DNA from 4 places in the Enterobacter wuhouensis genome. Region 4 is predicted to be linked to each of the others. Evidence: predicted binding sites of a transcription regulator. Region 4 holds the regulator's gene; each other region holds the start of a gene.
What was found. Region 4 encodes CRP, which controls carbon source genes, mostly activating them, when cyclic AMP is high. Its sites were predicted from a motif close to ATGTGANNNNNNTCACAT; they were not measured.

Region 1 (5,126 bases), 1.3 Mb from region 4:
CCGACACGCCGCTCAGGCTGTTCATATAGCGCTGGCTGCGGGCGTACTGGCTGCTCATATCAATCCAGGTCAGCCCGAAGCCAATCCAGTCTTCCGGGCGGGCGTCAAACAGCCCGCGATAGCGCAGCGAGGCGGCGTATACCTGGTGCATATAGTTGCTGCGCTGATCCGCAAGGCTCATGCTGAAAGAGGTGCTCAGTCCGCGGTTCGGGTCGTCCGCGTGCTGCGTGAGCTGCTGGTTCAGCCCGGCGTACATAAACCAGGTCCGGTTATGCTTCTCGAAACCGTCCGGATCGCTCGCCCCGGCGCCGCCGGATTTCCCGCGGTAGAGATCGGCCTGCGGCGCGTTGGTGAACACCACGCCAAGGTTGTACGCCCCCGGCAGGCCGTTGATCAGCGGCCGCGCTTCGATTTCGACCGGGAGTAAGACCCCTTTACTGCCCTTTGTCGACCAGCTCCAGGCATGGTTACGGCTGGAGGCATCCGGGTTTTGCTCCATCACGCCGCCTTTTAAGGTGACGGTCGGCGTGACCTTATAAGCCAGCGTGGTGCCCCAGGTGTGAACGTTCCAGTTATTCCAGGTCAGCGAGTTGGCCGATTTCCCGCCGCACTGGGTGAGCAGCTGAAAGTCACAGGGGATAATCTGGTCGAAGGTCTGCACCTTGTTCATCATCCCGATGCGCCAGGTAAGGCGGCGGTCGTCAAAGCTGCGGGCAAACGTCAGCCAGCCCAGGCGGGTAATGGACTGTCCGCCCCAGCTCTCCTGGGTCAGGTCGTTGAAGTTCACGCGCGGGTCCTGCACGCGTTTGGTGGTCAGATCGTCATTGTGGTTACGGTTGACGATGTTCCCTTCGATACGCGCATCCGGGATGCCCGTCCAGCGCTCCAGATCCTGGTTGAAGGTCAGCGCGAACTGATCGATATAGGCCACGTGGGAGTCGTGGTTGTAACCGCCTCCGCCGTTCCAGCCAATTTCATTCAGGTAACCGAGATTGTAGGTAAAACCGTTATCGTTAAGGATTTGACGAATGCCGAGCATCTCGCCAAAAATGGGGGCCGGCGGAGCTTCAAAACCTAATACCGTTCCGTTCCAGTCCTGCGCCGCTGAAAGCGGGGAAATCGTCAATAGCGCGAGTGCGTAGAGTTTATTTTTATATGCCATTTTAGCAACCTGTGACTGAGTATTTAGTGCGTAACCGGTCGCAGGAAATTTTTCTATTTCCTGTCGTGTTGTCTTTATTAGTTCGAGCGAAAAACGTTAGGCCAAACTTATCTCCTGCGTAAATGACAGGCAAAAAAAAACCTAAGTGCTCCACAGCGGCTAATGCTGTGAAACGCTTAGGTTTTGCCTGTTAGCCAGTAACAATCCTGCGTTAAAACAGTGGCACCTTAACACCGTTGTGCCACCTTGAAAACCTGCATCGTTTTCTATTTTAAAAAAGTGTGAGCAAATTAACGCTTATTATTTTGACTGGATCACCCGCGCAATATCCGCAGAGGTTTGCAGCGTGCGGATCTCCTGGAATAATTCCAGCGCCTCGCTATATTCTTTGCGTAAATAACTGAGCCACTGCTTAATACGTGCGACGTGATATAACCCGGTATCGCCCTGTTTTTCCAGACGGCTGTATTTTTGCAGCAGCGTGACCACGTCGGCCCACGGCATACGCGGTTCATTATATTTCACTACCCGGCTGAGGTTCGGCACGTTCAGCGCACCGCGGCCGATCATTACCGCATCGCAGCCCGTCTCTTTCAGGCAGGCCTGCGCGCTGGCGTAGTCCCAGATTTCACCGTTGGCGATAACCGGAATGGTGAGCCGTTTGCGGATCTCACCGATCGCCTGCCAGTTAATGCGCTCGGCTTTGTAGCCATCTTCTTTGGTACGCCCGTGCACCACCAGCTCGGTGGCACCGGCCTGCTGCACCGCATCGGCAATTTCAAACTGCCGCGCGTCGCTGTCCCAGCCCAGACGCACTTTGACCGTTACCGGCAGGTGCGACGGCACGGCCTCACGCATCGCCTTCGCGCCGCGATAAATGAGTTCAGGATCTTTCAGCAGCGTCGCCCCGCCCCCGCTACCGTTCACCATTTTCGACGGGCAGCCGCAGTTGAGATCGACCCCGTAAGAGCCCAGCTCAACCGCGCGGGCGGCGTTTTCCGCCAGCCATTCAGGGTACTGGCCCAGCAGCTGGACGCGCACCAGCGTGCCGGAGGAGGTTCGGCTCTGGTTATGCAGCTCCGGGCAGAGCCTGTAAAAGGATTTTACCGGCAACAGCATATCGACCACGCGCAAAAACTCCGTCACGCAGAGATCGTAGTCGTTCACCTCGGTCAGAAGCTCGCGCACGAGTGAGTCGAGCACGCCTTCCATTGGGGCCAGTAAAACACGCATAGCAGTACCTGTGAAAAAAGACGCGCTATAGTATCTGCTCCGTATGGTTGAGGAAAGCACGGCGTTCCATTCAGGAATGTCTGGTATGCTCAAAATTCATGATGTGATCCGTGGCACATTTCCGGGTTTAATTGTATGATGAATACGTTTCATCAAGGACTTTCACCATGAGCAAATCACTGAACACCGTCTGGCAATATCTGCGCGCATTCGTCCTGATTTACGCCTGCCTGTACGCCGGGATCTTTATCGCGTCGCTGCTGCCGATCGTCATTCCGGGCAGTATTATCGGCATGCTGATCCTGTTCGTCCTTCTGGCGCTGCAGGTGCTGCCCGCGAAGTGGGTTAATCCCGGCTGCTTCGTCCTCATCCGCTATATGGCGCTGCTGTTCGTGCCCATCGGCGTGGGGGTCATGCAGTATTACGATGTGCTTAAAGCGCAGTTCGGCCCGATTGTCGTCTCCTGCGCGGTCAGTACGCTGGTGGTGTTCCTGGTGGTGAGCTGGAGTTCGCATATCGTGCATGGCGAACGTAAAGTCGTCGGGGAGAAAACAAAAAAATGATGGCTAATATCTGGTGGTCGCTGCCGTTAACCCTGGTGGTATTCTTTGCCGCACGCAGGCTCGCTATCCGTTTTAAGATGCCGTTGCTCAACCCGCTGCTGGTGGCGATGGTGGTCATTATTCCTTTCCTGCTCCTCACCGGCATTCCCTACGAGCGCTACTTTGCCGGGAGCAAAATTTTAAACGATCTGCTGCAGCCTGCCGTGGTGGCGCTGGCGTTTCCTTTATATGAACAGCTGCACCAGATCCGCGCCCGCTGGAAGTCCATCATCACCATTTGCTTTATCGGCAGCCTGGTGGCGATGGTCACCGGAACCTCGGTGGCGCTGCTGATGGGCGCGTCGCCGCAAATTGCGGCCTCTATCCTGCCGAAGTCCGTTACTACGCCGATTGCAATGGCCGTGGGCGGCAGCATCGGCGGTATTCCCGCGATCAGCGCTATGTGCGTGATTTTCGTCGGTATCCTGGGCGCGGTGTTTGGCCATACCCTGCTGAATCTGATGAAAATTCGCACCAAAGCCGCCCGCGGTCTGGCAATGGGAACGGCATCCCACGCGCTCGGCACCGCGCGCTGCGCCGAAGTGGATTATCAGGAAGGGGCGTTTAGCTCGCTGGCGCTGGTGATCTGCGGGATTATCACCTCCCTGATTGCGCCGTTTGTGTTCCCGATAATTCTGGCGGTAATGGGCTAAAATTTGCGATGCGTCGCGCAAATTTCATTTTGTTTTCATAAGTTGCATACATAATGAGAAGTGGATCACATATAAAGCCCTAACGGCTCCGTACACTACCGATCCATTAACCTTCATGAGGCACACGCCATGCATCCACGTTTTCAAACTGCTTTCGCCCAGCTCGCAGAGAATTTGCAATCAGCCCTGGCTCCGGTTCTGGCGGATGCGCATTTCCCCGCCCTGCTGACGGCGGAGCAGGTCACGACGCTGAAACAGGCAACGGGACTGGACGAAGACGCGCTGGCATTCGCACTCCTGCCGCTGGCCGCCGCCTGCGCCCGGGCAGATCTTTCCCACTTTAACGTCGGTGCCATTGCACGCGGCGTAAGCGGAACCTGGTACTTCGGCGGAAATATGGAGTTCCTCGGTGCGACCATGCAGCAAACCGTTCACGCCGAGCAGAGCGCCATCAGCCACGCCTGGCTGCGCGGTGAAAAAGCGCTGAGCGCGATTACCGTTAACTACACCCCGTGCGGCCACTGCCGCCAGTTTATGAACGAGCTGAACAGCGGGCTGCAGCTGCGCATCAACCTGCCGGGCCGCGCGCCGCATACGCTGGGCGACTATCTGCCGGACGCCTTCGGCCCGAAAGATCTCGAGATCAAAACGCTGCTGATGGACGAACAGGATCACGGTTTCGCCCTGTCCGGCGATGATCTGAGCCAGGCCGCCATCACCGCCGCCAACAAGAGCCACACGCCGTACAGCAAATCGCCGAGCGGCGTTGCGCTGCAGTGCCGCGACGGTCGTATCTTCACCGGCAGCTATGCGGAGAACGCCGCGTTCAACCCGACGCTGCCGCCGCTGCAGGGCGCACTCAACCTGTTGAGCCTGAACGGCTACGACTATCCTGACATTCAGCGCGCGATTCTGGCAGAAATTGCCGATGCACCGCTGATCCAGTGGGACGCCACCGCCGCGACGCTGAAAGCGCTGGGCTGCACCACAATCGACCGCGTGCTGCTTGCCTGAACCTTCCGGCGGGCAGAAATGCCCGCCCGTTTGCTGAAAAAGCCCTCAGTTGATTCACCGTTTCTTGCGCTAACCAGGCGGGTACAGTAGCCTGAGTAAACTTTCATCCACGAACGAGCCATCTGCATGTTAAAGCGCGTGTTTTACAGCCTGTCTGTCCTGATCGGCATACTGCTGTTGATCGTGCTGGGCCTCGACCGCTGGATGAGCTGGAAAACGGCCCCCTACATTTTTGATGACCTCCAGGATCTGCCCTATCGCCAGGTTGGCGTGGTGCTTGGCACCGCCAAGTATTACCGCACCGGCGTCATCAATCAGTATTACCGCTACCGCATTCAGGGCGCGCTGAACGCCTATAACAGCGGCAAGGTGAATTACCTGCTGCTGAGCGGCGATAACGCGCTGCAGAGCTATAACGAACCGGTGACCATGCGCAAGGACCTGATTGCGGCTGGCGTCGAT
Region 2 (5,126 bases), 2.4 Mb from region 4:
CGGATCACCCATAAAGTGAACTCCTTCGCATCTCAAGCGAAGCGGCAATGCTATTCTCTTCAGGCTGTTTTTTCGCCACGCTTTTTCTGTGGCGTGGTCACTTTTATTAAGTCAAAGAGGAACGTGTATGAAACGTTTGCCATTACTGGCAGCATTGCCGCTGCTTTGCGCTTCACTTGCCTCCGCCAGTACCCTGATGTCCGTGGGCTACTTCAACGGGGGTGGCGATGTCACCGCCGGTCCGGGCGGAGACATTAACAAACTCGACGTCCGCCAGATCACCCACCTGAACTACTCGTTTGGCCTTGTCTATAACGATGAGAAAGACGAAACCAACGCCGCGCTGAAAGATCCGGCAAAGCTGCATCAAATCTGGCTGTCGCCAAAAGTCGCGTCCGACCTCGCGTTAATTCCTGTCCTGCGTAAACAGAACCCGAACCTCAAGGTGCTGCTTTCCGTTGGCGGCTGGGGAGCGCGCGGTTTCTCTGGCGCAGCAGCAACGAAGGAGTCGCGTGCGGTGTTTATCCGCTCAGCGCAGGAAATTGTCGATAAATATGGCCTGGACGGAATCGACCTCGACTGGGAGTTCCCGGTGAACGGCGCGTGGGGGCTGGTCGCCAGCACGCATGCCGATCGGGATAACTTCACCGCCCTGCTCAAAGAGCTGCGCGACGCCTTCGGACATAAGAAGCTGGTCACCATTGCCGTGGGCGCGAATGCGGAAAGTCCGAAAAGCTGGGTAGACGTGAAGGCGATCGCCCCGCTGCTCGACTATATCAACCTGATGACCTACGACATGGCGTACGGAACGCAGTACTTCAACGCCAACCTGTATGACTCCAGCGCCTGGCCAACGGTGGCCGTTGCCGATAAATACAGCGTCGATTTTGTGGTGAATAACTATCTTGCTGCCGGCCTGAAGCCAGAGCAGATGAACCTCGGGATGGGTTTCTATGGCCGCGTGCCGAAGCGTTCCGTGGAGCCGGGCATTGACTGGACAAAACCGGATGCGCAGAAAAACCCGGTAACGCAACCCTACTTCGGCCCGCAGGAGATCGGTTTGTTCAAGTCGCTCGGGTATGACCTGACCAAAGATACGTACGTGAAGTACAACGATATCGTCAAAAAGCTGCTGAACGATCCGCAGAAGCGCTTTACCGAGCACTGGGACGACCAGGCGAAAGTGCCGTGGCTTTCGGTGAAGTCCGCCGACGGCAAAGCGCTGTTCGCCATTTCGTATGAGAATCCACGCTCAATCGCGATTAAGGCGGATTACATCAAGGAGAAAGGACTTGCTGGCGCGATGTTCTGGGAGTACGGGGCTGATGACAACAATAAGTTAGCGAAACAGCTGGCGGAGTCACTCGGGATCCCGCATAAGTAGTAAGATAATCAAGCCCTCTCCCCCTGGGAGAGGGTTGGGTGAGGGCATCAACCCGCACCGTTATTGCATTTTCATCGTCGCAATCGGCTTTGGCGTAATGCCAAACTCTTCCTTCAGCTCGCGCTTGCTCTTCATCACCATCTGCCCCTGGGTGTCGATCGTCATGTGCTGTGCGTCAGTGTTGTTGCGCGCCTGCCATAACATGACCAGCTGCAGGCTGTTCTCTTTTTGCTCGGGCGTCAACGCAACGCCATCGGGCCATTTTCCCAGCTCAACGGCCGTCACCAGACGCTGGTAAACCTCCGGCGTCATGCCCGCAATCATGTCATCAATATTCATGATATCTCCCTTTCAAAGGAATAATTTGCTGAATCGTTTTTTCAACCTTTGGTCTGGTCGCCGTTTTCATCGTCGGTGAAGCTCATGGAGGCTGAATTTACGCAGAAACGCTCGCCGGTAGGCTGCGGGCCGTCCGGGAACACGTGGCCGAGGTGTGCATCACAGTTTCCGCAACGGATTTCGGTACGCACCATGCCGTGCGACGAGTCGGTCAGATAACGGATCGCGTCATCGCTAACCGGCTCATAAAAGCTCGGCCAGCCGCAGCCAGAATCGTATTTTGTCTGCGAATTAAACAGTGGCGCATCGCACACCAGGCAATGGTAGACACCGTCTCGCTTGTTATGCAGCAAACGCCCGGTAAATGGCGGTTCCGTACCGTGATTCTGCGTCACGTAAAACTGCATTTCTGAAAGGTTTTTTTTCAAATCATCGGGGTTACGTTGGTTCGACATATGCTTACATCTCGCTGTAGAAACAGACATCTTTTAACCCGGATTCTAACAAAACATTAACACCCTTGCGTACACTTTTGTTCTAAACTTATGTGTCGCGAAAAGGCGGTCAGGCAATTGTGATCTATTTCACACTTTTATCCTGAGAGGCCTTTAAAATTCCGGGCGCAGCCCCCATGTGGTTGCTAGCTCAAAGGGAAAGTGAGGCGAGTCAGTCGCACAAACGTTAGTCACAGGATTGATTTGTCGCAATGATTGACACGATTCCGCTTGACGCTGCGTAAGGTTTTTGTAATTTTACAGGCAACCTTTTATTCACTAACAAATAGCTGGTGGAATATATGACTATCAAAGTAGGTATCAACGGTTTTGGCCGTATCGGCCGTATTGTTTTCCGTGCTGCTCAGGAACGTTCTGACATCGAAATCGTTGGTATCAACGATCTCCTGGACGCTGAATACATGGCGTACATGCTGAAGTACGACTCAACTCACGGTCGTTTCAACGGCACCGTTGAAGTGAAAGACGGCCACCTGGTTGTTAACGGCAAAACCATCCGCGTTACTGCTGAAAAAGACCCAGCTAACCTGAAATGGAACGAAATCGGTGTTGACGTTGTTGCTGAAGCAACCGGTATCTTCCTGACCGACGAAACCGCGCGTAAACACATCACCGCGGGTGCGAAAAAAGTTGTTCTGACTGGTCCATCCAAAGACAACACCCCAATGTTCGTTCGTGGTGCTAACTTCGAAACTTACGCTGGCCAGGATATCGTTTCTAACGCATCCTGCACCACCAACTGCCTGGCACCACTGGCTAAAGTTATCAACGACAACTTCGGTATCGTTGAAGGCCTGATGACCACCGTTCACGCAACTACCGCTACTCAGAAAACCGTTGATGGCCCGTCTCACAAAGACTGGCGCGGCGGCCGTGGCGCAGCTCAGAACATCATCCCATCTTCTACCGGTGCTGCTAAAGCTGTAGGTAAAGTACTGCCAGAACTGAATGGCAAACTGACGGGTATGGCGTTCCGCGTTCCAACTCCTAACGTGTCCGTTGTTGACCTGACCGTTCGTCTGGAAAAAGCTGCTTCTTATGAAGAAATTAAGAAAGCAATCAAAGCTGCTTCCGAAGGCGCAATGAAAGGCGTTCTGGGCTACACCGAAGACGACGTTGTTTCTACCGACTTCAACGGCGAAGTGTGCACTTCCGTGTTCGATGCTAAAGCTGGTATCGCGCTGAACGACAACTTCGTTAAACTGGTTTCCTGGTACGACAACGAAACCGGCTACTCTAACAAAGTACTGGACCTGATCGCTCACATCTCCAAATAAGTTGAGATGAGAACCTGATCCAAAAAGGCGACTTCGGTCGCCTTTTTTATTGCTTCAAGACAGAGGATTGCTTAATGATTAATAAAATTTTTGCACTTCCGGTAGTCGAACAACTTACCCCTGTGCTCTCCCGCCGCCAGATTGATGGCGCTGACGTTATTGTCGTTGACCACCCGCGCGTAAAAGCCTCCGTGGCCCTGAACGGTGCCCATCTGCTCTCCTGGAAACCAGAAGGCGAAGAAGAAGGCCTGTGGCTGAGCAATGCGACCTCGTTCAAAAAAGGGGCCGCGATTCGTGGGGGCGTACCGATCTGCTGGCCATGGTTCGGCCCGGCAGCACAGCAGGGTCTGCCCGCGCACGGTTTTGCCCGTAACCAGCAGTGGACGCTGAAAGCCCATAACGAAGATGAAAGCGGCGCAGTGCTGACCTTTGAGCTGCAGGCGAACGATGAAACCCGCGCCCTGTGGCCGCACGATTTCACGCTGTACGCCCGCTTCAAGCTGGGCAAAACCTGCGAGATCGAACTGGAAGCACACGGTGATTTTGAAACCTCTTCCGCCCTGCACACCTATTTCAACGTCGGTGACATTAACGCAGTTAAAGTGAGCGGCCTTGGCGATACCTTTATCGACAAAGTGGATAACGCCAAAGAAGGAAAACTGAGCGACGGCGTTCAGACGTTCCCTGACCGTACCGACCGCGTGTATCTGCATCCGGAAGCCTGCAGCGTGATCCACGACGGCGCCCTGAACCGCGGCATTGAGGTGGTTCATCACCATCACAGCAACGTTGTGGGATGGAACCCAGGCCCGGCGCTTTCTGTCAGCATGGCAGACGTCCCTGACGACGGTTATAAAACGTTTGTCTGCGTGGAAACCGCGTGCGTGACTGAACTACAGAAAACGAGTGAAGAGAAACCGTCTCGCCTGGGGCAGACGATTAAGATTGTGAAGCGCTAAGAGAAAAGCGCCCCTCACTCTGGCCCTCTCCCCACAGGGGAGAGGGGATAGTCGGTGCAGGCTTAAACAACGTCTAAAGGCGTTTTAACGGCGGGTACTGGGAAGGCATTATCTAAAAGGCGTAACTCTTCGCCGGTCAGCGTGATATCTAGCGCTCCCGCATTCGCTTTGACGTGTTCAATGGATGCCGCCTTCGGGATGGCCATCACGCCCTGATGACGTATCACCCACGCCAGCAGGATTTGCGCGGCGGTTGCGTTATGGTTACGGGCAATCTCGTTGACGACCGGGTGATTCATCAACCCTGTTCGCAAGCGTCCGGCCTGGGCCAGCGGGCAGTATGCCATCACCGGAACATCGTGCTGCTGACACCAGGGCAGCAGATCGTATTCAATGCCGCGCGATGCAAGGTGATACAGCACCTGATTGGTCGCACAGGCAGAGCCGCCCTCCTCACGCCACAGCGCCTGCATGTCGTCGACGTCAAGATTCGACACGCCCCAGCGGCCAATTTTGCCCTGCTGCTGAAGTTTGTTCATCAGGTCGATGGTTTCATCGAGCGCAAAATTGCCCCGCCAGTGCAGCAGGTAGAGGTCGATACGATCGGTCCCCAGACGTCGCAGGCTGGCTTCACACGCGGCCTGTCCTTTCT
Region 3 (5,126 bases), 2.0 Mb from region 4:
CCAGCATCGCGGGTCCTTGCTCAGCGTACCAGTCGCAGAGGCTGGCCGATTTAGCCACTTCAGCACGCGCCTGCAGAATGGGTTTGCCCATTTCGCGAGACATCATCTGCGCCATCTCTTCCGCACGGTTACGCAGCGCGGCCCCAAGGTCACGAAGCTTTTGCGCGCGATGCAGCACGCTTTCGCTTCGCCACTGGCGAAACCCCGCGTCGGCCAGGGCAATCGCACGGTCAACCTCTTCGGCCGTCGCCCATGGATAGGCCGCGAGGACTGCGCCCGTGGCGGGATTAACGGAGAGTGCGTGTGTTTCAGGTGAATGAGTCATTTTGTTCTCCACATGATAAGAGTTGATTCATTGTGGCCCACTCTGCTATTTCTTAAAACTGAATAATACTAACCACCTTATTCACGAATCGAGAATGCCATGGACTTAACCCAGCTTGAAATGTTTAACGCCGTCGCGCTCACCGGCAGCATCACCCAGGCCGCGCAGAAGGTGCATCGCGTGCCGTCAAATCTGACCACCCGCATCCGCCAGCTTGAGGCCGATCTGGGCGTAGCGCTGTTTATTCGCGAAAACCAGCGCCTCAGGCTATCGCCCGCCGGACATAACTTCCTGCGCTACAGCAGGCAGATCCTGGCGCTGGTCGACGAGGCGCGAATGGTGGTCGCAGGCGATGAGCCACAGGGGCTGTTTGCCCTCGGCGCGCTGGAGAGCACCGCAGCGGTGCGTATTCCGGAAAGTCTGGCGCTGTTTAATCAACGCTATCCGCGCATCCAGTTTGCGCTTTCAACCGGACCGTCCGGGACGATGATTGACGGCGTGCTGGAGGGAACCCTGAGCGCTGCGTTTGTGGACGGTCCGCTATCGCACCCGGAGCTGGAGGGGATGCCGGTTTACCGGGAAGAGATGATGCTGGTGACGCCCGCGGGGCATAGGAAAGTAGCCAACGCTATGCAGGTCAGCGGCAGCGATGTCTATGCCTTCCGCGCTAACTGCTCCTACAGGCGGCATCTGGAAAGCTGGTTCTATGCCGACCGGGCCACGCCCGGGCGCATTCATGAAATGGAGTCGTACCACGGCATGCTCGCCTGCGCGATCGCCGGCGCAGGGATTGCGCTCATGCCCCGCTCAATGCTGGAAAGCATGCCGGGGCATCATCAGGTTGAAGCGTGGCCGCTGGCGGAAAACTGGCGCTGGCTGACCACCTGGCTGGTCTGGCGTCGCGGCGCGATGACCCGCCAGCTTGAGGCGTTTATAGCGCTGCTAAACGAACGTCTTCAACCAGCGCCTTCTCCATAAACAGGCTTAGCGGATCTTCACTGTAGGGGGCAAATGCCGTACGCCGTTCATACCCGCTGTTTTCATACAGACGGACGGCGGCATGTTGCTTAATGCCCGTCTCCAGCCGAAGCGTATGGCAATCGCGGCTAAGGGCCTCATCCTCGAGGGCCGCCAGCAGCCGATCCCCCAGCCGTTGGCCGCGATGGGCTGGATCGATATAGACTCGTTTCATTTCGCCGGTGCCGTCGCCGTTAAGCACAACGGCACCGCATCCCACGGCTTTAAGCTGCGGGTCGCGAATAATCATCAGGATTAACGACGCTTGCGGGAGTGCAGACAGATCGAGCAAATGGTTGCTCTCGGCCGGATAGAGTTCGCTCTGGTAGCGGTCGAGGGCCGCTATCAGGCTGAGAATATCGGGATGACGTGCAGACTCAGAGGTAATGGAATACATGGCAGGCTCCTTGTTATTTTCCTTCAACATAGCGCCCGCCACGTCTTCTCACCTCATAGTTTTTGTTTATGACGGCGGCCTACCGGCGAAGGAAGATCTTTCCTTTCAGATACAGCGTCGCCTGGCCGCCAATCAGCACGCGATCGCCCTTCAGCTCGCAGCGCAGATCCCCGCCGCGGTAGGATACCTGGCGAGCGTTAAGTGCCGTTTTGCCCAATTTTTCGCTCCAGTAGGGAATCAGCATGCTGTGGGTTGAACCCGTCACCGGATCTTCGGGCACCCCTTCGCCCGGGCAGAAGAAGCGGCTGACGAAGTCATAGTCATCTCCTGGAGCCGTAACGCAGACCATTTTCCCCAGCGGGATCATCGCCGCGATATCCGGAGTCAGGGCTTCGACCTGCCGCTGGTTTTCCAGCACCACCATGTAGTCACGCCCGACGCGCACCTCCCGGGCCGCCTCAATGCCCAGCGCGCTGAATAGCGCCGACGGTGGATTATCGACAGACTCCGTTGACCAGGCCGGGAAGTTCAGCGTCAGCCAGTCACCGCTGCGTGAAACCGTCAGCTCGCCCACGAAGCGCGTGGAGAACGTGATTTCGGTATGCGGGTAATCAAGGTATTCGAAGATGACGTGGGACGCCGCCAGCGTCGCATGTCCGCACAGGTTGATCTCGTGCAGCGTGGTGAACCAGCGAAGCTCAAACCCGTCGTCAGTGCGAACGAAAAATGCCGTCTCGGACTGGTTATGCTGCTGGGCCATCTTCAGCAGCGTCTCGTCCGGGAGCCACGCTTCAAGCGGACACACGGCGGCGGCGTTGCCGCCAAAGGCTTTATCGCTAAAGGCATCTACCAGATAAAAATCAATTTCCTGCATCGTCTCTACCTCTCTTGTTATACGTCGTTAGCGCAGAAATACTGTGCCTTTCAAATACAGGGCTGCCTGCCCGCTCATCAGCACGCGGTCGCCTTTCAGCTCGCAGCGCACGTCTCCTCCACGCGCCGAAACCTGACGCGCAAGCATAGCCGTTTTGCCCAGCCTCTCGCTCCAGTAGGGAATGAGCATCGTATGTGCCGACCCCGTGACGGGATCTTCCGGAACGGCAACGCCCGGCGAGAAGAAGCGGCTGACAAAATCATATTCGCCCTCTCCCCGCGCGGCGATCGCCACTTTATGATCGCCTGGGGTCATGGCGGAAAAGTTCGGGGCTATCGCCTCAACCTGCGCGCGGTTTTCCAGCACCAGCATCCAGGCGCGGCCTTTACGGGCGTCAACATACTGGCTGATGCCCAGAGCCGCGAGTATTTCCGGCGGCGGCGTCTGTTCCTGCGTTGGACAGGCCGGGAAATCCAGCGTCATCCATTCACCTTCCCGACTCACGGTCAGTCGACCCGAGGCGGTCTCAAAATGGATTCGCGAGTCGGGATAATTAAGCTCGTTGAACAGGACGTATGCTGCTGCCAGCGTGGCGTGGCCGCAGAGATTGACTTCGGTAAGCGTGGTAAACCAGCGAAGCTCAATACCCCCTTTCGTGCAGACGAAAAACGCGGTTTCCGACTGGTTGTGCTGCTGCGCCATTTTAAGTAACGTCTCATCCGGCAGCCACGCTTTCAAGGGGCAAACGGCCGCCGGATTTCCGCCAAACGTGGTATGGCTAAACGCATCGACCAGATAAAAATCAATCTCCTGCATTGTCTTATCGCCTGTTATTGTTGTGTTGTTCTTTATATTCAATGAAAAAAACGCCCTTCGCTACCGCTTTGACAGGGTAAATTTTGAGATCTAAGTCACATAATGGTTGAGTTTTCGCCGTTTCTCGCTTTAAGATCGTCTCCTCATCTTTCAAGCAACGAATCCCAGATATCCCTATGACAACTCAGACTGTTTCCCGCAGGGTCGCGTGGCTACGGGTGGTCACGCTGGCCATTGCCGCGTTTATTTTTAATACCACTGAATTTGTTCCGGTTGGGCTGCTGTCTGACATCGCCGGGAGTTTCCAGATGGAGACGGCTCAGGTGGGCATTATGTTGACCATTTACGCGTGGGTGGTGGCGCTGATGTCGCTGCCGTTTATGCTGCTGACCAGCCAGATGGAGCGGCGCAAGCTGCTGATAGGCCTGTTTGTGGTGTTCATCGCCAGCCATGTGCTGTCGTTTATGGCGTGGAATTTTACGGTGCTGGTCATCAGCCGCGTCGGCATTGCCTTCGCGCACGCGGTGTTCTGGTCGATAACGGCCTCGCTGGCGATACGCCTGGCGCCGGCGGGCAAGCGCGCGCAGGCGCTGAGCCTGATTGCGACCGGTACGGCGCTGGCGATGGTGCTGGGCCTACCGATTGGCCGCATCGTGGGGCAATACTTTGGCTGGCGCACCACCTTCTTCGCTATCGGCATGGGGGCGCTGGTGACGCTGCTGTGCCTGATCAAGCTGCTGCCTAAGCTGCCGAGCGAACATTCCGGCTCGTTGAAAAGCCTGCCGCTGCTGATGCGTCGTCCGGCGCTGATGAGCATTTATTTGCTGACGGTGATTGTGGTGACCGCCCATTACACGGCCTACAGCTACATTGAGCCGTTTGTGCAGGTGGTTGCGGGCTTTAGCGCCAACTTTGCCACCGTCCTGCTGCTGATCCTGGGCGGTGCGGGCATCATCGGCAGCCTTCTGTTTGGCAAGCTGGGAAATCAACATGCTTCAGCGCTGGTCAGCAGTGCCATCGGCCTGTTATTAGCCTGCCTGCTGTTATTGATGCCTGCGGCAGGAAGCGAAAGCCATCTGGCGATCCTGAGCCTGTTCTGGGGCGTGGCGATTATGATTATCGGGCTGGGTATGCAGGTTAAAGTGCTTGCTTTGGCCCCTGACGCAACCGACGTAGCGATGTCGCTATTCTCGGGGATTTTCAATCTCGGGATTGGCGCGGGCGCGCTGGTTGGAAATCAGGTAATACTGCACGTCTCGATGTCGGCGATTGGCTATCTGGGCGCGATTCCGGCGCTTGTGGCGCTGATCTGGTCGGTGCTGATCTTCCGTAAATGGCCGGTGGCGATGGAAGAACATGGCCAGCATGGGTGACGTTGTTTGTGCCGGGTGGCGGCTTCGCCTTACCCGGCCTACGCGACTGCGTTAATAATCTGCTTCCTCATTGCCACCCAAATAACGGAACCTGTCCTCCGTCATTTTAGTCTGGCAATTATAGATGCTGGTTCTGGTAGCAAGCGGCGTGGTAGTTGATGACGCGTCGCTAATTTTTCCACATTTCTTCGCTTTTTCGTCAATTAAGCCTTTTCCAGCTCGTTTTTATTCATGACCAGAATCGTCACGCCAGCCAAAGATTCAGAAATATAATCCCTGTTAGCGTATTCATATAAGACTGAAATGTCTTTGCCGTTGTCCACT
Region 4 (5,126 bases):
TCACGGCTCTACCTACGGCGGCAACCCGCTGGCGAGCGCCGTGGCGAGCGCGGCGTTTGATATCATCAACACGCCGGAGGTGTTGAACGGCGTCAACGCGAAGCGGGAGCTGTTTGTCAAGCACCTGCTGCAGATTGATGAGCAGTACGACGTGTTCAGCGAAATCCGCGGCATGGGGCTGCTGATTGGCGCCGAGCTGAAGCCGCAGTACAAAGGCCGCGCGCGCGATTTCCTGCACGCCGCCGCGCACGAAGGGGTGATGGTGCTCAACGCCGGACCGGACGTAATGCGCTTTGCGCCGTCGCTGGTGGTGGAAGAGAAGGATATTGAAGACGGGTTAAGCCGTTTTGCCGCGGCGGTCGCGAAGATCGTTAAGGGTTAATACTCGGTTCGCTTTAATCGACGCGTTAACCAAATCCCGTGATGCGGACGCTGACGCCATGCCACCGATGAAATGGTGTGCATGGTGTTCAAATGTCCCAGAACGCGCTGCAGGTGCTGCTCCAGGGTGCTCATCGGCCCGTGGGTCAGCGTTTCAGGCGCTTCGAGAATATTGGAATCGCCCGACTCGCCCGGCGCGTCGTACTCCAGACGCTGCTGACACCTCTGCAACGCAATTTCACACGACTGCAAATAGCGCTGCGCCAGATCCGGCGTGAGCATGGTGTGCTCGCGCGCCAGCGTGGTCATGGCGTTAATGTGCTCGACGATAAACTGGCTGTGTGTCACCCACAGCTTCATGTCTGCAAGATAGTGCGAGTTAAAGCCCGGCTCCTGCATCGCCTGGTTGAGCGAGTTGAACAGGGCGTTGTGCGCCTGGTTGACCCTCATGCGCTGGTAGGCCAGCGGGGAGGGCTGCGGATCGTCGCTCAGGATCAGGCGGATGGCCTGCTGATCGGCCTCCAGCGCGTCGTGGGCGTTTTGCCTCAGTAATCCGCTCTGCCACTGCGGCCACAGCCAGACCATGCCGCCGAAGGCAATCAGGCAGCCAATCAGGGTATCGACCAGGCGGGCAATAATGAATTGATCGCCGTTGAGCGTGAGCAGCTGCAGGGTGTACACCGCCGTAACCGTAAAGCCCACCGTCGCCCAGCCGTAGTTTTTGCGGATGATGAGATAGCTCACCATCGTAATCGCCAGCATCCCGACCAGCGTATACCCTTCCGGCACGTGGAAATGCAGCGTCGCCCCCGCAATAATCAGCCCGGCCATCGTGCCGCCAGCCCGGTGGAAAATACGCACGCGCGTGGCGCCATAGCCGTTCTGCGTCACGAACAGCACGGTCATTAAGATCCAGTAGGGTTTCGGCAGATGCAGCGCCATACCCATCAGGCTGGCGATGCTGAGCATGACGCTTATCCGCGCGGCGTTGCGCAGGGCGGCGGATTTCAGCGACAGGTAGCTTTTGAGGGCGGGCAGCAGCGGCAGACGCTTCTGTTTATCCGCCATCAGGTCGCGAGGATAAAGCGGGCGCTGGGTACGCAATACGCGGGCGATGCGGCTGAAGTGCCAGGCGGCAAACTGGCCGACCGGGTTATCCGGGTGCTGACGCGCAATTTTTTCCAGCGCGCCGAGCGGTTTGTCCATGTTAAAGCGCGTCGGGTAGCGGTGATAGAGAATATCGTCGGCCAGCACCCGCAGGCGCGCCGACACGGTCTGGGCGTTCCAGCGGATCACCGCTTCGGCGTGGCTGCGCTCGACCAGCTTTTGCACCTCCTGCGGATGGTGCAGGCTCACGGAGATATGCTCCTGCAGATCCAGCCCCACCTGGAAGGTGCGCAGCAGCCGCTTGTACTCGTGGTTTTTATTGGCGGCGAGCATGTGCAGCTGCTGATAGCACTGGCTGATCAGGTCGACCACCTTTTGCTGGCGCGCCAGCAGCGGCGGAAGGGATTTCTCCGGATCGGTGTGCTGGGTCAGCAGGGTATATTTGGCTTCACAGTAATCCGCCAGCTGCACGTAGAGCAGGCTCAGGGATTCACGCAGCGGCTGCTCCCGCCACAGCCAGAACCAGAACCAGTTAAACAGCCCGTACCACAGCGTGCCGAGGGCGTAGATGAGCAGCGGTTCCCATATCGGCATATTCCCCGCGAGGCTCAGGGTGAATATGGCGGCAATCAGCGAGGCGGGCAGCAGGCGCGCGTGAAGCGAACTGATCTCCGCCGTTACGCCGAGCGTCATCGCCAGCACGGTCAGGATCAGCGGGAGCGGAATATCACGGGCGAGCAGGAGCTGTACGGCAAGGCTACAGCCGGCAAACAGGCAGCCGCCGATAATCAGGCGCTTGAAAAAGCGTTTATGCGGCGTGTCCAAACCGGCGATGTTGCAGCAGGCGGGCACGAGGGAAAACAGCAGGCCTTGCTGAAGATGTCCGAGGATCAGGCCCACGGCCACGGGAAGGCACAACACCAACGTTTGTCGCAGTGCGTAGTTAACTTCCGGGTGATAAATCAGCCTGCGCCACATGGGGAATAGAGACAAAAACGGCGTGCCACCCTGAGATGGCACGCCGTTTGACCGAATTAACGGGTTCCGTAAACCACGATGGTTTTACCGTGCGCGGAGATCAGGTTCTGATCTTCCAGCATTTTCAGAATACGGCCTACTGTTTCACGGGAACAACCGACGATCTGACCGATTTCCTGACGGGTAATTTTAATTTGCATGCCGTCCGGGTGGGTCATTGCGTCTGGCTGTTTCGCCAGGTTCAGCAGGGTCTGTGCGATACGACCGGTCACGTCCAGGAACGCCAGGTTACCGACTTTTTCAGAGGTGACCTGCAGGCGACGCGCCATCTGGGAAGAGAGACGCATCAGGATGTCAGGATTAACCTGAATCAGCTGACGGAACTTCTTGTAAGAAATTTCAGCCACTTCACATGCTGTCTTTGCACGAACCCAGGCGCTACGTTCCTGGCCTTCTTCAAACAGGCCCAGTTCGCCGATGAAATCGCCCTGGTTCAGATAAGAAAGGATCATCTCTTTCCCTTCTTCATCTTTGATCAGCACTGCCACCGAGCCTTTAACGATGTAATACAACGTCTCGGCTTTTTCACCCTGGTGAATCAGAGTGCTTTTCGATGGGTACTTATGAATGTGGCAATGAGACAAGAACCATTCGAGAGTCGGGTCTGTTTGCGGTTTGCCAAGCACCATGCGCTGTTATCCTCTGTTATAAGCTGTCACCAGAGTCATAAGATGCATCCGGACTCTGGGGTTGCAATCGAATTCTTACCCATACCCTGGGAAGTCGGCTGTCGTAATTTTCGCAGCCAGTAAAGTTTGATGTCCTCTGCATACATGTGTAACGTCAATGTATTACTGTAGCATCCAGAGTGTTTTAGCATAGCTTTTGCCGCGTGTCTCCTGGTGTCTCGCTTCAGCATGATGCAGGTCGCCTTCCGTTGCGAGAAATGTAACGCGCGCGTAATCTGTCACCAAAAATGCAACGTTGGAGTTAATGAATATGCAAGCGCGTGTGAAATGGGTTGAAGGTTTAACGTTCCTGGGCGAATCCGCTTCCGGGCACCAGATTTTGATGGACGGTAACTCCGGCGACAAGGCCCCAAGCCCGATGGAAATGGTGCTGATGGCGGCGGGTGGATGCAGCGCGATTGACGTGGTGTCGATTCTGCAAAAAGGCCGTCACGATGTGACCGACTGCGAAGTGAAGCTCACGTCAGAACGTCGCGAAGAGGCGCCACGCCTGTTCACGCATATTAATCTGCACTTTATCGTGACCGGTAAAGAGCTGAAAGATGCCGCGGTATCACGCGCCGTAGACCTTTCTGCGGAAAAATACTGCTCTGTGGCGTTAATGCTGGAGAAAGCGGTAAAAATCACCCATTCGTATGAGGTGATCGAGGCTTAATCTTTTGGCGGGTGGCGCTTCGCTGACCCGCCCTACAAAAGCACGACCGTAGGCCCGGTAAGCGCAGCGCCACCGGGCAAAACAACTCACGCGATCTGCTTCCCTTCCATCAGTCGCTGGACCAGCGGCGTCATAATTAACTCCATCGCCAGCCCCATTTTTCCGCCCGGCACCACCAGCGTATTCATGTGGGAAATGAACGAGCCCTGCAGCATCGCCAGCAGCCAGGGATAATCGATGCCTTCCAGATTGCGGAAGTGGATCACCACAAAACTCTCATCCAGAGACGGGATGGTTTTCGCCGCAAACGGGTTGGAGGTGTCCACCGTCGGCACGCGCTGGAAGTTGATATGGGTACGCGAGAACTGTGGCGTCAGGAAGTTGATGTAATCTTCCATAGATCGCACCACCGAATCCATCACCGCCTCGCGCGAATGGCCGCGCTCGCTGATGTCGCGCGTCAGCTTCTGGATCCATTCCAGGTTAACGATCGGCACCACGCCCACCAGCAGATCCACGTGGCGCGCCACGTCGTGCTGGTTGGTCACCACGCCGCCGTGCAGCCCTTCGTAAAACAGCACGTCGGTGGGTTCCGGCAGCGGCTGCCACGGGGTAAACGTCCCCGGCACCTGGTTCCAGGGAACCGCTTCGTCGTAGGTGTGCAGGTATTTGCGGGATTGTCCTTTGCCGGTCTGACCGTATTCTCTGAAGGTCTGCTCTAGCAGGCCGAAATCATTGGCATCGGGGCCAAAGTAGCTGATGTGTTTACCGAGATCCCGCGCTTTACGGATGGCCATGTCCATTTCAGGGCGCGTGTAGCGGTGAAAGCTGTCGCCCTCAACCTCTGCCGCCTGTAAGTTCAGCTGTGCGAAAATTTTGCGAAAGGCAAGGCTGGTGGTGGTGGTTCCCGCCCCGCTCGAACCCGTGACGGCAATAACCGGATGTCTGGCAGACATAGCAACTCCCTGACTGGAAAGGTTTACAGATCAGCCGTGAAACGCGTTGCGGGGCATGATATTGACCGTCTCATGCAGTTCAGACCATACCAGCACCACGTCGCCGCTTTTAAGCTGGCGTTTTACATCGCTGACCTTTTGTTCAAGAGAACGTTCATGTTCACCATAATCGGTGCCCTCTCGTAATACAAAGCTTTCAATCAGATTATCGAGCGTTTCGGGAGGCAGATCCTGCCAGGGAATAATCATTTTTTACCGTCCAGAAATGAGGTGAGCCAGTCAGGAATGCGGGTTTCCAGC

Region 1: the regulator CRP is predicted to act here: its motif matches at 2,497-2,514, upstream of VPX56_RS15010 (CidA/LrgA family protein).
Region 2: the regulator CRP is predicted to act here: its motif matches at 2,296-2,313, upstream of msrB (peptide-methionine (R)-S-oxide reductase MsrB).
Region 3: the regulator CRP is predicted to act here: its motif matches at 3,513-3,530, upstream of VPX56_RS11540 (sugar transporter).

The regions. Positions count from the first base shown of each region.
Region 1 is NZ_CP142124.1:3,134,721-3,139,846, forward strand. Features, by position in the region: gene VPX56_RS15000 (carbohydrate porin) at 1-1,162, opposite strand, end outside; gene dusC (tRNA dihydrouridine(16) synthase DusC) at 1,463-2,395, opposite strand; gene VPX56_RS15010 (CidA/LrgA family protein) at 2,563-2,958, shown strand; gene VPX56_RS15015 (CidB/LrgB family autolysis modulator) at 2,955-3,650, shown strand; gene cdd (cytidine deaminase) at 3,780-4,664, shown strand; gene sanA (outer membrane permeability protein SanA) at 4,791-5,126, shown strand, end outside.
Region 2 is NZ_CP142124.1:1,933,344-1,938,469, reverse strand. Features, by position in the region: gene VPX56_RS09250 (chitinase ChiD) at 128-1,384, shown strand; gene VPX56_RS09245 (YeaC family protein) at 1,445-1,723, opposite strand; gene msrB (peptide-methionine (R)-S-oxide reductase MsrB) at 1,765-2,178, opposite strand; gene gapA (glyceraldehyde-3-phosphate dehydrogenase) at 2,520-3,515, shown strand; gene VPX56_RS09230 (D-hexose-6-phosphate mutarotase) at 3,590-4,474, shown strand; gene VPX56_RS09225 (aldo/keto reductase) at 4,537-5,126, opposite strand, start outside.
Region 3 is NZ_CP142124.1:2,394,174-2,399,299, reverse strand. Features, by position in the region: gene sad (succinate-semialdehyde dehydrogenase) at 1-325, opposite strand, end outside; gene ptrR (putrescine utilization regulator PtrR) at 425-1,303, shown strand; gene VPX56_RS11555 (GNAT family N-acetyltransferase) at 1,257-1,739, opposite strand; gene VPX56_RS11550 (PhzF family phenazine biosynthesis protein) at 1,819-2,613, opposite strand; gene VPX56_RS11545 (PhzF family phenazine biosynthesis protein) at 2,641-3,429, opposite strand; gene VPX56_RS11540 (sugar transporter) at 3,606-4,802, shown strand; gene VPX56_RS11535 (hypothetical protein) at 5,006-5,126, opposite strand, start outside.
Region 4 is NZ_CP142124.1:4,391,178-4,396,303, reverse strand. Features, by position in the region: gene argD (bifunctional acetylornithine/succinyldiaminopimelate transaminase) at 1-382, shown strand, start outside; gene VPX56_RS21045 (YccS/YhfK family putative transporter) at 379-2,466, opposite strand; gene crp (cAMP-activated global transcriptional regulator CRP) at 2,523-3,155, opposite strand; gene VPX56_RS21035 (OsmC family protein) at 3,466-3,870, shown strand; gene VPX56_RS21030 (phosphoribulokinase) at 3,957-4,826, opposite strand; gene VPX56_RS21025 (YheU family protein) at 4,857-5,075, opposite strand; gene VPX56_RS21020 (hydrolase) at 5,072-5,126, opposite strand, start outside.